2 regions of the Halomonas hibernica genome follow, and region 1 is predicted to be linked to the other one. Evidence: predicted binding sites of a transcription regulator. Region 1 holds the regulator's gene; the other holds the start of a gene.
The links. Region 1 encodes FNR, which switches genes on or off when oxygen is low (the NO sensors DNR and NnrR bind a similar motif). Its sites were predicted from a motif close to TTGATNTANATCAA; they were not measured.

Region 2: frdA (fumarate reductase (quinol) flavoprotein subunit) is a predicted target of FNR. The motif match lies at 2,418-2,431, and genes of this name have one in related genera.

Annotation. Positions count from the first base shown of each region.
Region 1 covers NZ_VIFN01000004.1:141,091-145,304, reverse strand. Annotated here, with positions in the region: gene hemN (oxygen-independent coproporphyrinogen III oxidase) at 1-1,221, shown strand, start outside; gene fnr (fumarate/nitrate reduction transcriptional regulator Fnr) at 1,284-2,036, shown strand; gene ttcA (tRNA 2-thiocytidine(32) synthetase TtcA) at 2,023-2,934, opposite strand; gene FKN99_RS08315 (3'-5' exonuclease family protein) at 3,106-3,756, opposite strand; gene FKN99_RS08310 (putative nucleotidyltransferase substrate binding domain-containing protein) at 3,765-4,214, opposite strand, start outside.
Region 2 covers NZ_VIFN01000006.1:91,932-96,145, reverse strand. Annotated here, with positions in the region: gene FKN99_RS11000 (succinate dehydrogenase/fumarate reductase iron-sulfur subunit) at 1-516, opposite strand, end outside; gene frdA (fumarate reductase (quinol) flavoprotein subunit) at 513-2,300, opposite strand; gene FKN99_RS10990 (anion permease) at 2,648-4,117, shown strand; gene menH (2-succinyl-6-hydroxy-2,4-cyclohexadiene-1-carboxylate synthase) at 4,137-4,214, opposite strand, start outside.

The DNA of each region.
Region 1 (4,214 bases):
TCCATCTATGTCCATATCCCGTTTTGTCGCAAAATCTGCTTTTATTGCGCGTGCAATAAAATTGCCACGAAGAACACCGCCCTGGCCGAGTCGTATCTCTATCGGCTAGATCGTGAGATGGTCCTGACGGCCCGTCATCTGGATACAAAGCGCCCTGTCAATCAGTTGCACTGGGGCGGAGGCACCCCTACGTTTCTTTCACTGGAGCAGATGGGCGACTTGATTGACCGCCTGGACGCACGCTTCGGTCTTTCAAACGCACCAGAGCGTGACTACGCCATTGAGATCGACCCGCGCGAAGCCGATGTTTTAACCCTGCGCCACCTGCAGTCTTTGGGCTTCAACCGCCTGAGCCTTGGCGTACAGGACCTGGACCCACGCGTTCAAAAGGCGATTAACCGTCATCAGCCTCGCGTGCTTACCGAAACACTAATGGATGAAGCACACCGGTTGGGCTTTCTCTCGCTGAATCTGGATTTAATCTACGGTCTGCCCTTTCAAACGGAAAGGAGCTTCGCCAAGACGCTTGAACAGGTGATCGCGTTAAATCCGGCGCGTTTATCCGTGTTTAATTACGCGCATTTGCCTGAACGCTTCAAGCCTCAGCGACGTATCAGCGTGGATGACCTGCCAGGTGCGGATGAAAAGCTTTCGATTCTGCGTACGACCATCGACATGCTGACCGCTGCGGGCTATCAACATATTGGGATGGATCACTTTGCCAAACCCAATGACAGCCTGGCGGTTGCCCAAGCCAACGGCACCCTACAGCGCAATTTTCAGGGCTACTCCAGCCATGCCAGATGCGATCTTATCGGTCTGGGCGTGTCAGCTATTTCCCGAATAGGCGATAGCTATGCGCAAAACCCTACTGACCTGGCTAGCTACGAAGAGAACCTGGATCAAGGTCGACTGGCTACCGTGAAAGGCGTACGATTAAATCAGGATGACCTAATACGAGCCGACGTTATCGAACGTTTAATGTGCGATATGCGCCTGGATTTAGCAGCGGTTAGCCGGCAATGGCAGGTTAACGCCAACGACTACTTTGCCAGTGCGCTGGAAAGCCTACGCACTGCTGAACAGGACGGGCTAATCGTTCGCTTGGATGATACGCTTGAGGCGACGCCAATGGGCCGTTTACTGATTCGCCAACTGGCCATGGCGTTTGATGCTTACCTTCCGGGGCACTCAGGCCAACGCTACTCAAGAATCGTTTAACCGGCGGCATCAACGCCTGCGGTAGATAGCCATTTAGGCAAAAGAGAAACAGGGAGATAGTCATGCTACCCTCGACAAGCCAACGACGCTCGCTTCTTCAAGAAGCACGCTGCCAGACCTGCAGCCTAAGCTCGCTTTGCCTTCCACTAGCGCTTGAGCTTGAAGGCATGGGGCAGTTTGATGCCATCATCAGACGCCGAGCACCGCTGAAAAAGGGCGAAACACTGTTTCGTCAAGGCGACCGTTTTACCAGTGTGTATGCCGTTCGCTCAGGCAGCCTAAAACAGGTAACCAGCGAAGGTAATGGCAACGATCAGCTCACTAACTTCTTTTTGCCCAGCGAGCTTGTCGGATTGGACGGCATTGACGAAGAGCACTACCCAGGCAGCGTGATTGCCCTTGAAACCACCACCATCTGCGAAATTCCCTTTGATCGGCTGGACCTGCTTTCAGAGGAGCTGCCGGAGCTTCGTGGTCAGCTGTACCGCAGTATGAGCAAGGAGCTTCGCGATGACCGGCGCATGATGCGCCTGTTGTCGCGCAAAACCGCCGACCAGCGGCTGGCCAGTTTTCTACTGACGCTTTCAGAGCGTTTTCGGCGTCGGGGTTACTCGCCTTACAGCTTTAGGCTTTCAATGGCGCGTGCGGATATCGGCAATTATCTGGGGCTGGCGGTTGAGACGGTCAGCCGTATCTTGAGCCGTTTTCAGCAGCAAGACGTGGTGGCCGTCTCAGGGCGCGAGGTTAACATCCTCGATATGCAGCGGCTTATAGCGCTTGCTGAAGAGGAAGAGCCGGTGATTAGCTCACGTTAAATGCTTCAATACGCCCCGCCATGAGTGCTTCCTGTTTGGCTTCCAGTCCCGCAAAGTCAAACAGGTCGCGGTCAGCTAGCTGCGAAGGCGCGACGTTAGTGACCGCTTTAAACATGCTTTCCAAACGCCCCGGATACTTTTTGTCCCACTCGGCCAGCATTTCCTTAACGACCTGACGCTGCATGTTCGGCTGCGAACCGCACAGGTTGCAGGGAATAATCGGGAACTCCATCAGGCGCGAAAACTCCGCAATATCCGCCTCTTTACAGTAGGCCAGCGGACGAATCACGACATTCTTGCCGTCATCGGAAAGCAGCTTGGGCGGCATTGCCTTCAGGCTGCCGCCAAAGAACATATTGAGAAACAGCGTTTCCAGAATATCTTCACGATGATGGCCAAGGGCGATCTTGTTGGCGCCGATTTCTTCGGCAAACCCGTAAAGCGACCCGCGCCTTAACCGCGAGCAAAGCGCGCAAGTTGTCTTGCCTTCCGGCGTTTTTTCTTTCACTACCGAGTATGTGTCGCGCTCCAGAATGCGGTACTCCACGCCGAGTTTTTCCAGATACCGGGGCAGTATATGCTCAGGAAAACCAGGCTGCTTTTGGTCCATATTGACCGCCACCAGTGAAAAATTCACCGGCGCATTGCGCTGCAGGTTGCGTAAAATCTCAAGCATGGTGTAGCTGTCTTTACCACCCGACAGGCAGACCATGATCCGATCACCCTCATTGATCATTTGGTAATCGATAATCGCATTACCTACCTCGCGCCGCAGTCGCTTTTGCAACTTGTTGAATTCGCGTTTTTGTTTGGCGTCCTCAAGCGCCGGCTGGCCTTGCAGGTCAGGCGTCGGTGCAACGGTTGCCGCGGCGGGGTCAAAATGATCAAGGTGTTGCATGATATAAGCACTGCCAATGGTAGAAGGAGCAGCCGCTATTCTAACAATACTCCCGCCGTTCACCCAACTGGCAAAATCACGTCGTTACTATGGTCATAACTACGGTCATCACTATGGTTATCAATACGGTTATCAATACGGCCATCGGCACAGGCGCCATTACGCTTGAAGCTAACCCGATTGCGCCATATCACGCTGTAAGCGCATATACAGCAAGGCGCTTGCGGTGGCTTTACCTAACAACCTCTGGGTCGAGATAGCAGGCACTTGCCAGCAGGCCAGCGCCTCGGAAAATGGTTGGGAAGACTCCACTAACGGGTGTAAACGGCGCAATTGGCGTTGATGCAGTTTGGCCACATCGACCTGAACATTAGGCAGCCCAAACCCGAGGTGCGTTCTAAAGGCTCTATTAAGCATGCAAAACTGCTGGTCCAGTTGCCACCCGACCAGCGGCCGGTTGCCAATAAAATCGGTAAACGCATGCAGTGTCTCGGCACAGAGGGGTACCGCCGTGGCGGGATTGTAAAGCCGCTGATGCTGGCGCAGCGCCGTCTGGTCAACCGTTTGTGGGTCGGCAAACGTCGCCACCCACGCCTGGCTTGTGTGCACTTGCTGTTGATTAAGTACCACAGCAGCCACACTTAATACCGACGTTTCACCGGGTATTGATTCGCAAGCCAGCGCCACTAGCTCTTCCCCCATATAGGGCTGGAAAAGCCAGGCGTAAGGCGAATTCGCATAGCGGCGCCGATCTCGCTCACGCTTAAACATTCTGCGCAGCGTTTGCCCCAGCAGTGCCATGCCTTTTTTGCTGCCTTGCATAGCGCTGCTCATGAATACTCTAAATGGTAACGATAGGAGAGGCGCTGTTTAAAGTCTTTAACGATATGTAGCGACTCGCGCAATAAATCGCGCTCAAGTGACGAGAGCTCTTGCACCACCACGTGATTGGAGCGCGCATCGTCCATATCCTGCCCGCTAAGTTGCTGTTTAAGACGCAGCTCGGTCAACAGTGAAAGTGCCTCTCCTAAATCATCAGCTGTGCGCCGTTCAAGGCGGCCATCATCAACCAGTGCCTCCAACCTGCCCAGCGTCGAGGTTACGCTGATGCGCCGCTCAAGCGCCATGGTACGTACACCGTGGACAATCGGAAAAATGCCGCCTTTTTTGATATCGATACCGTGCTGAGGCTTTTTAAGCGAACCAAAAAGCGTCAGCGGTGTTGAAAAACGCAGAGCCGCACGCGCAAAGTAGGAAAGCAGAATTTCATCATGGGCACA
Region 2 (4,214 bases), on a different contig from region 1:
ATTAAGCCCAAACTGCGGGCAAGCGGAGTAACAAAGCCCACAGTTGATACAGTTAGCGAACTGCTTGTAACGGGCAAGCTGCCGGGGCGACTGGCGATAGGTTTCTGGCGCCTTCGGGTCAAAGGGCTTTACCGGGTTGTCGTCTATCAGGTAGGGCTTAACGGCGGCCAGGTGATCGAGGAATATCTCCATATCAACCACCAGGTCGCGCTGTATGGGGAAGTGCGCCAACGGTTCAATGCGGATCTCATCGTCGAAGTCGCGCAGGAAGGTCTTACAGCCAAGCTTGGGGACGCCATTCACCATAACGCCACAGGAGCCACAGATCGCCATGCGACACGACCAGCGGTAGCTCAGAGTGCTGTCGAGCTGCTCTTTGATGTGATTCAACGCATCCAACAATGAGGTGCTGTCGTCGACTGGCAGCTCATACTCCTGCCAATAGGGCTCGGTAGAGTTGTCGGGTAAATAGCGTTTGACGCTGATGCGCCGGGTAGATACCTGCTGAGTACTCATGCCTTGCCTCCCTTGGACGCATCCCCATAGGTACGTTCTGCGGGCGCGGAAAAACGCACGTCTACCTCCTGCCATGCCAACCGAGCGTGTGCATCGCCTTGATAAAACACCTGGCTGTGCTTGAGGTAATTAACGTCATCGCGCGTTTGCATACCGTCATCCAAGCGCTGGTGAGCGCCACGGGACTCACGCCGCTCCAGTGCACCAAGGCAAGATGCCTCGGCAATATCCAGCCCGTAGCCAAGCTCAATGCACTCAAGCAACTCTGTGTTGAATATTTTGCTGGTGTCGTTGACACGAATCTTCTGATAGCGCGCCCGCAGTTCACGAATCGTCTCCAACGACTGCCGCATACCCTCTTCGGTACGATAAATACCACAGCCACTCTCCATGGCCTGCACCATGGCATGCTTAAGCGTCACCCAAGTCTCGCCGCTGCCCTCACCATCACAAAGATGCGCTAGTTTTGCCTGCTGATGGGCAGCCTGGGTTTCCAGAAGGTGCATGTCTGCCCACTCGGTTTGCGCCGCGCGCTGGCTTGCCTGCTCCCCCGCTAAACGACCAAACACCAGTAGCTCAGTGAGCGAGTTGGAACCCAAGCGATTAGCACCATGTAGCCCAACAGAGGCGCATTCACCCGCCGCATAAAGCCCGGCAACCGACGTTTCACAGTAGGGATTGGTTTCGATACCGCCCATGGTGTAGTGCACCGCCGGGCGGATAGGGATCGGCTCTTTGACCGGGTCAACGTTAATGTAGGATTTAGCCAGCTCGCAGATAAAGGGCAGGCGCTCAAGAAGGTAGGCTTCGCCCAAGTGGCGCAGGTCAAGATAGACCACATCGCTATCGCCAAAGGTGCCAGTGCGGCCCGCCTGCTGCTCCTGCCAAAAGGCCTGTGAGAGCTTATCGCGAGGGCCCAGCTCCATGTACTTGTTTTCCGGCTTGCCCAGTGGGGTTTCCGGGCCCAGCCCGTAATCCTGAAGGTAGCGGTAGCCATCCTTGTTGAGCAAAATACCGCCTTCGCCACGACACGCTTCGGTAATTAAAATGCCGGAGCCGGGAAGACCCGTGGGGTGATACTGAACAAACTCCATGTCCCTAAGCGCCACACCGTGGCGATAGGCCATCGCCATCCCGTCGCCAGTCACGATCCCTGCGTTGGTATTAAAGCGAAACAGGCGCCCGGCACCTCCTGTTGCCAATATCACGGCTTTGGCGCGCAGCAGAATAAGCTCTCCGGTGGCCACTTGAAGGGCAATGACGCCGATGACAGCCCCTTCGTGCACGGCAAGATCAAGGACAAAATACTCATCGAAGCGCTCAATTTGGGAATATTTGAGCGAGGTTTGAAACAGGGTATGCAGCATGTGAAAGCCGGTTTTATCGGCGGCAAACCAGGTACGTGCGGTTTTCATGCCGCCAAAGCGGCGTACCTGCACATTGCCATCTTCCTTGCGGCTCCAGGGGCAGCCCCAGCGCTCCATCTGCACCAGTTCCTGGTAGGCATGATGCACAAAATAGTCCACCACGCCTTGCTCAACCAGCCAGTCGCCACCCGACACAGTGTCGTCAAAATGCGCCTGATGCGTATCCTCCTCGCTGGTTACCGCCGCCGCACCGCCCTCAGCGGCAACGGTATGCGAGCGCATAGGATAGACCTTGGAAATCAGAGCGATGCTTTGAGAAATGCCCTGTGCCTTAGCGCTTTCTGCCGCGGCGATAGCGGCACGCAAGCCTGCGCCGCCTCCACCCACAATCACGATATCGAAATCTCGATGCTGCATGATGCTCCCTTTCTGTAGCCAGGCCAAAGGCGGTAGTGGCGACACGCTTCGATGCGGTGTCTTTTGGTTGAACTTATCACACTCCAGGTACGTGCTATCCCCGCATGCCAGGCTCTATTGACGCATATCAAGAAATACACCTTTAAGACAGGCGATGCTTTAACAAGAGTAGTTACGTTTAATTTCTCATTTATTAATTTTAATAAAGAATTCCAACTACAATTTTTAACTATTAGTCGCTATCGCCATTCTCTGCAACGTATGTAACCGCAAGCAGATGAAAATCAACCGCGATAGCAGTGAAGAGATTCGGCTGCTTTCGCAGCCCAAAAGAGGGGCAGCTTGATATGAACAGTAGTGTGCAATCGGCATTTGACTGGAAGTTGTTGGCGCCGCTTGTAGTGGCCATTATCGTTGCGTTGATACCCACGCCTGAGGGGGTTTCCCCTCACGCTTGGTACTTCTTCGCTATTTTTCTGGGCTGTGTGGTGGGGCTGATTTTTGAACCCTTGCCAGGCGCGGTCATTGGGTTAATCGGCGTGACTCTGGTGGCGCTGCTCTCCCGCTGGGTGCTGTTTTCACCCGAACAGCTAGCGACCGAAGGCTTTAATGCTGCCAACCAGGCCTTTTCATGGGCAGTTTCGGGCTTCACCAACTCGACTGTATGGCTGATTTTTGGTGCGTTTATGTTCGCGCTGGGGTATGAAAAAACCGGGCTAGGCAGGCGCATATCACTTTGGCTGGTCAAGGCCATGGGCAAGCGCACATTAACGTTGGGCTACGCGGTAATGATCGCCGATGCGGTGCTAGCGCCTTTTACACCTTCCAACACGGCGCGTAGCGGGGGCACCATTTATCCGGTCATTCGCAATCTGCCGCCGCTTTACGACTCCCAGCCCAATGACCCCAGCATGAAGCGCATGGGCAGTTTTCTGATGTGGACAGCGATCACCTCTACCTGTGTGACCAGCTCGCTGTTTCTAACCGCGCTTGCCCCCAACCTGTTGGCCATTGCTCTGACAGAAAGCGCTACCGGTATTCATATTAACTGGGGGCAGTGGTTTATCGCCGTAGCGCCCGCTGGCATTCTGCTGCTGTTGCTGGTCCCTCTGCTCTGTTACTGGCTCTGCGCGCCAGAAGTGAAAGCCGGTGAAGAAGTGTCCAACTGGGCGCGGGATGAGCTGAACAAACTGGGGGCGCTTACTCGCAACGAGATACTGCTGGTCATCATGGTCGTCTCTGCGCTACTGCTGTGGATTTTTGCGGGCGATGTTGTGTCCGCCTCCCTGGTAGGCCTGGTGGTGATTTGCTGCATGTTGCTGACCGGCATCGTGAGCTGGAACGATATCCTCGACAATCGAGCCGCCTGGAATACCTTTGTGTGGTTTGCAACGCTGGTGGCGCTGGCAGGCGGGCTAAGCCAGGTCGGATTCGTCAACTGGTTTGGTGGCGTGGTGGGTGAACAAATCAGCCACTTTAATCCCGTCATGGCGATGGTGGCGCTCACGGTGATCTTCTATCTCCTGCACTACCTGTTTGCCAGCGTCACGGCCCACGTTACCGCCCTGTTGCCGGTGATGCTGGCGGCGGCTTCCGGTATTGCAGGGCTGGATATGCAGATGTTTATCCTCCTGCTGCTCCCCACGCTGGGCTTTATGGGCATTATCACCCCCTACGGCACCGGCCCAAGCCCGGTTTACTATGGCAGCGGCTATCTGCCAAGCGCCCTTTATTGGCGGCTTGGGGCTATTTTTGGTCTGCTGTTCTTAGTGGCCTGGCTGGCTATCGGTTTGCCGTGGCTGCTGTTGATTAACTGACTCCAGGTGAGCGAGCCGTTTAGCCGAGGCGTTGATACCATCGGCTAATCGGTTCGGCGATGCTTTTTGCTTGCTCTGTATGCAGGTTGTGCCCGCC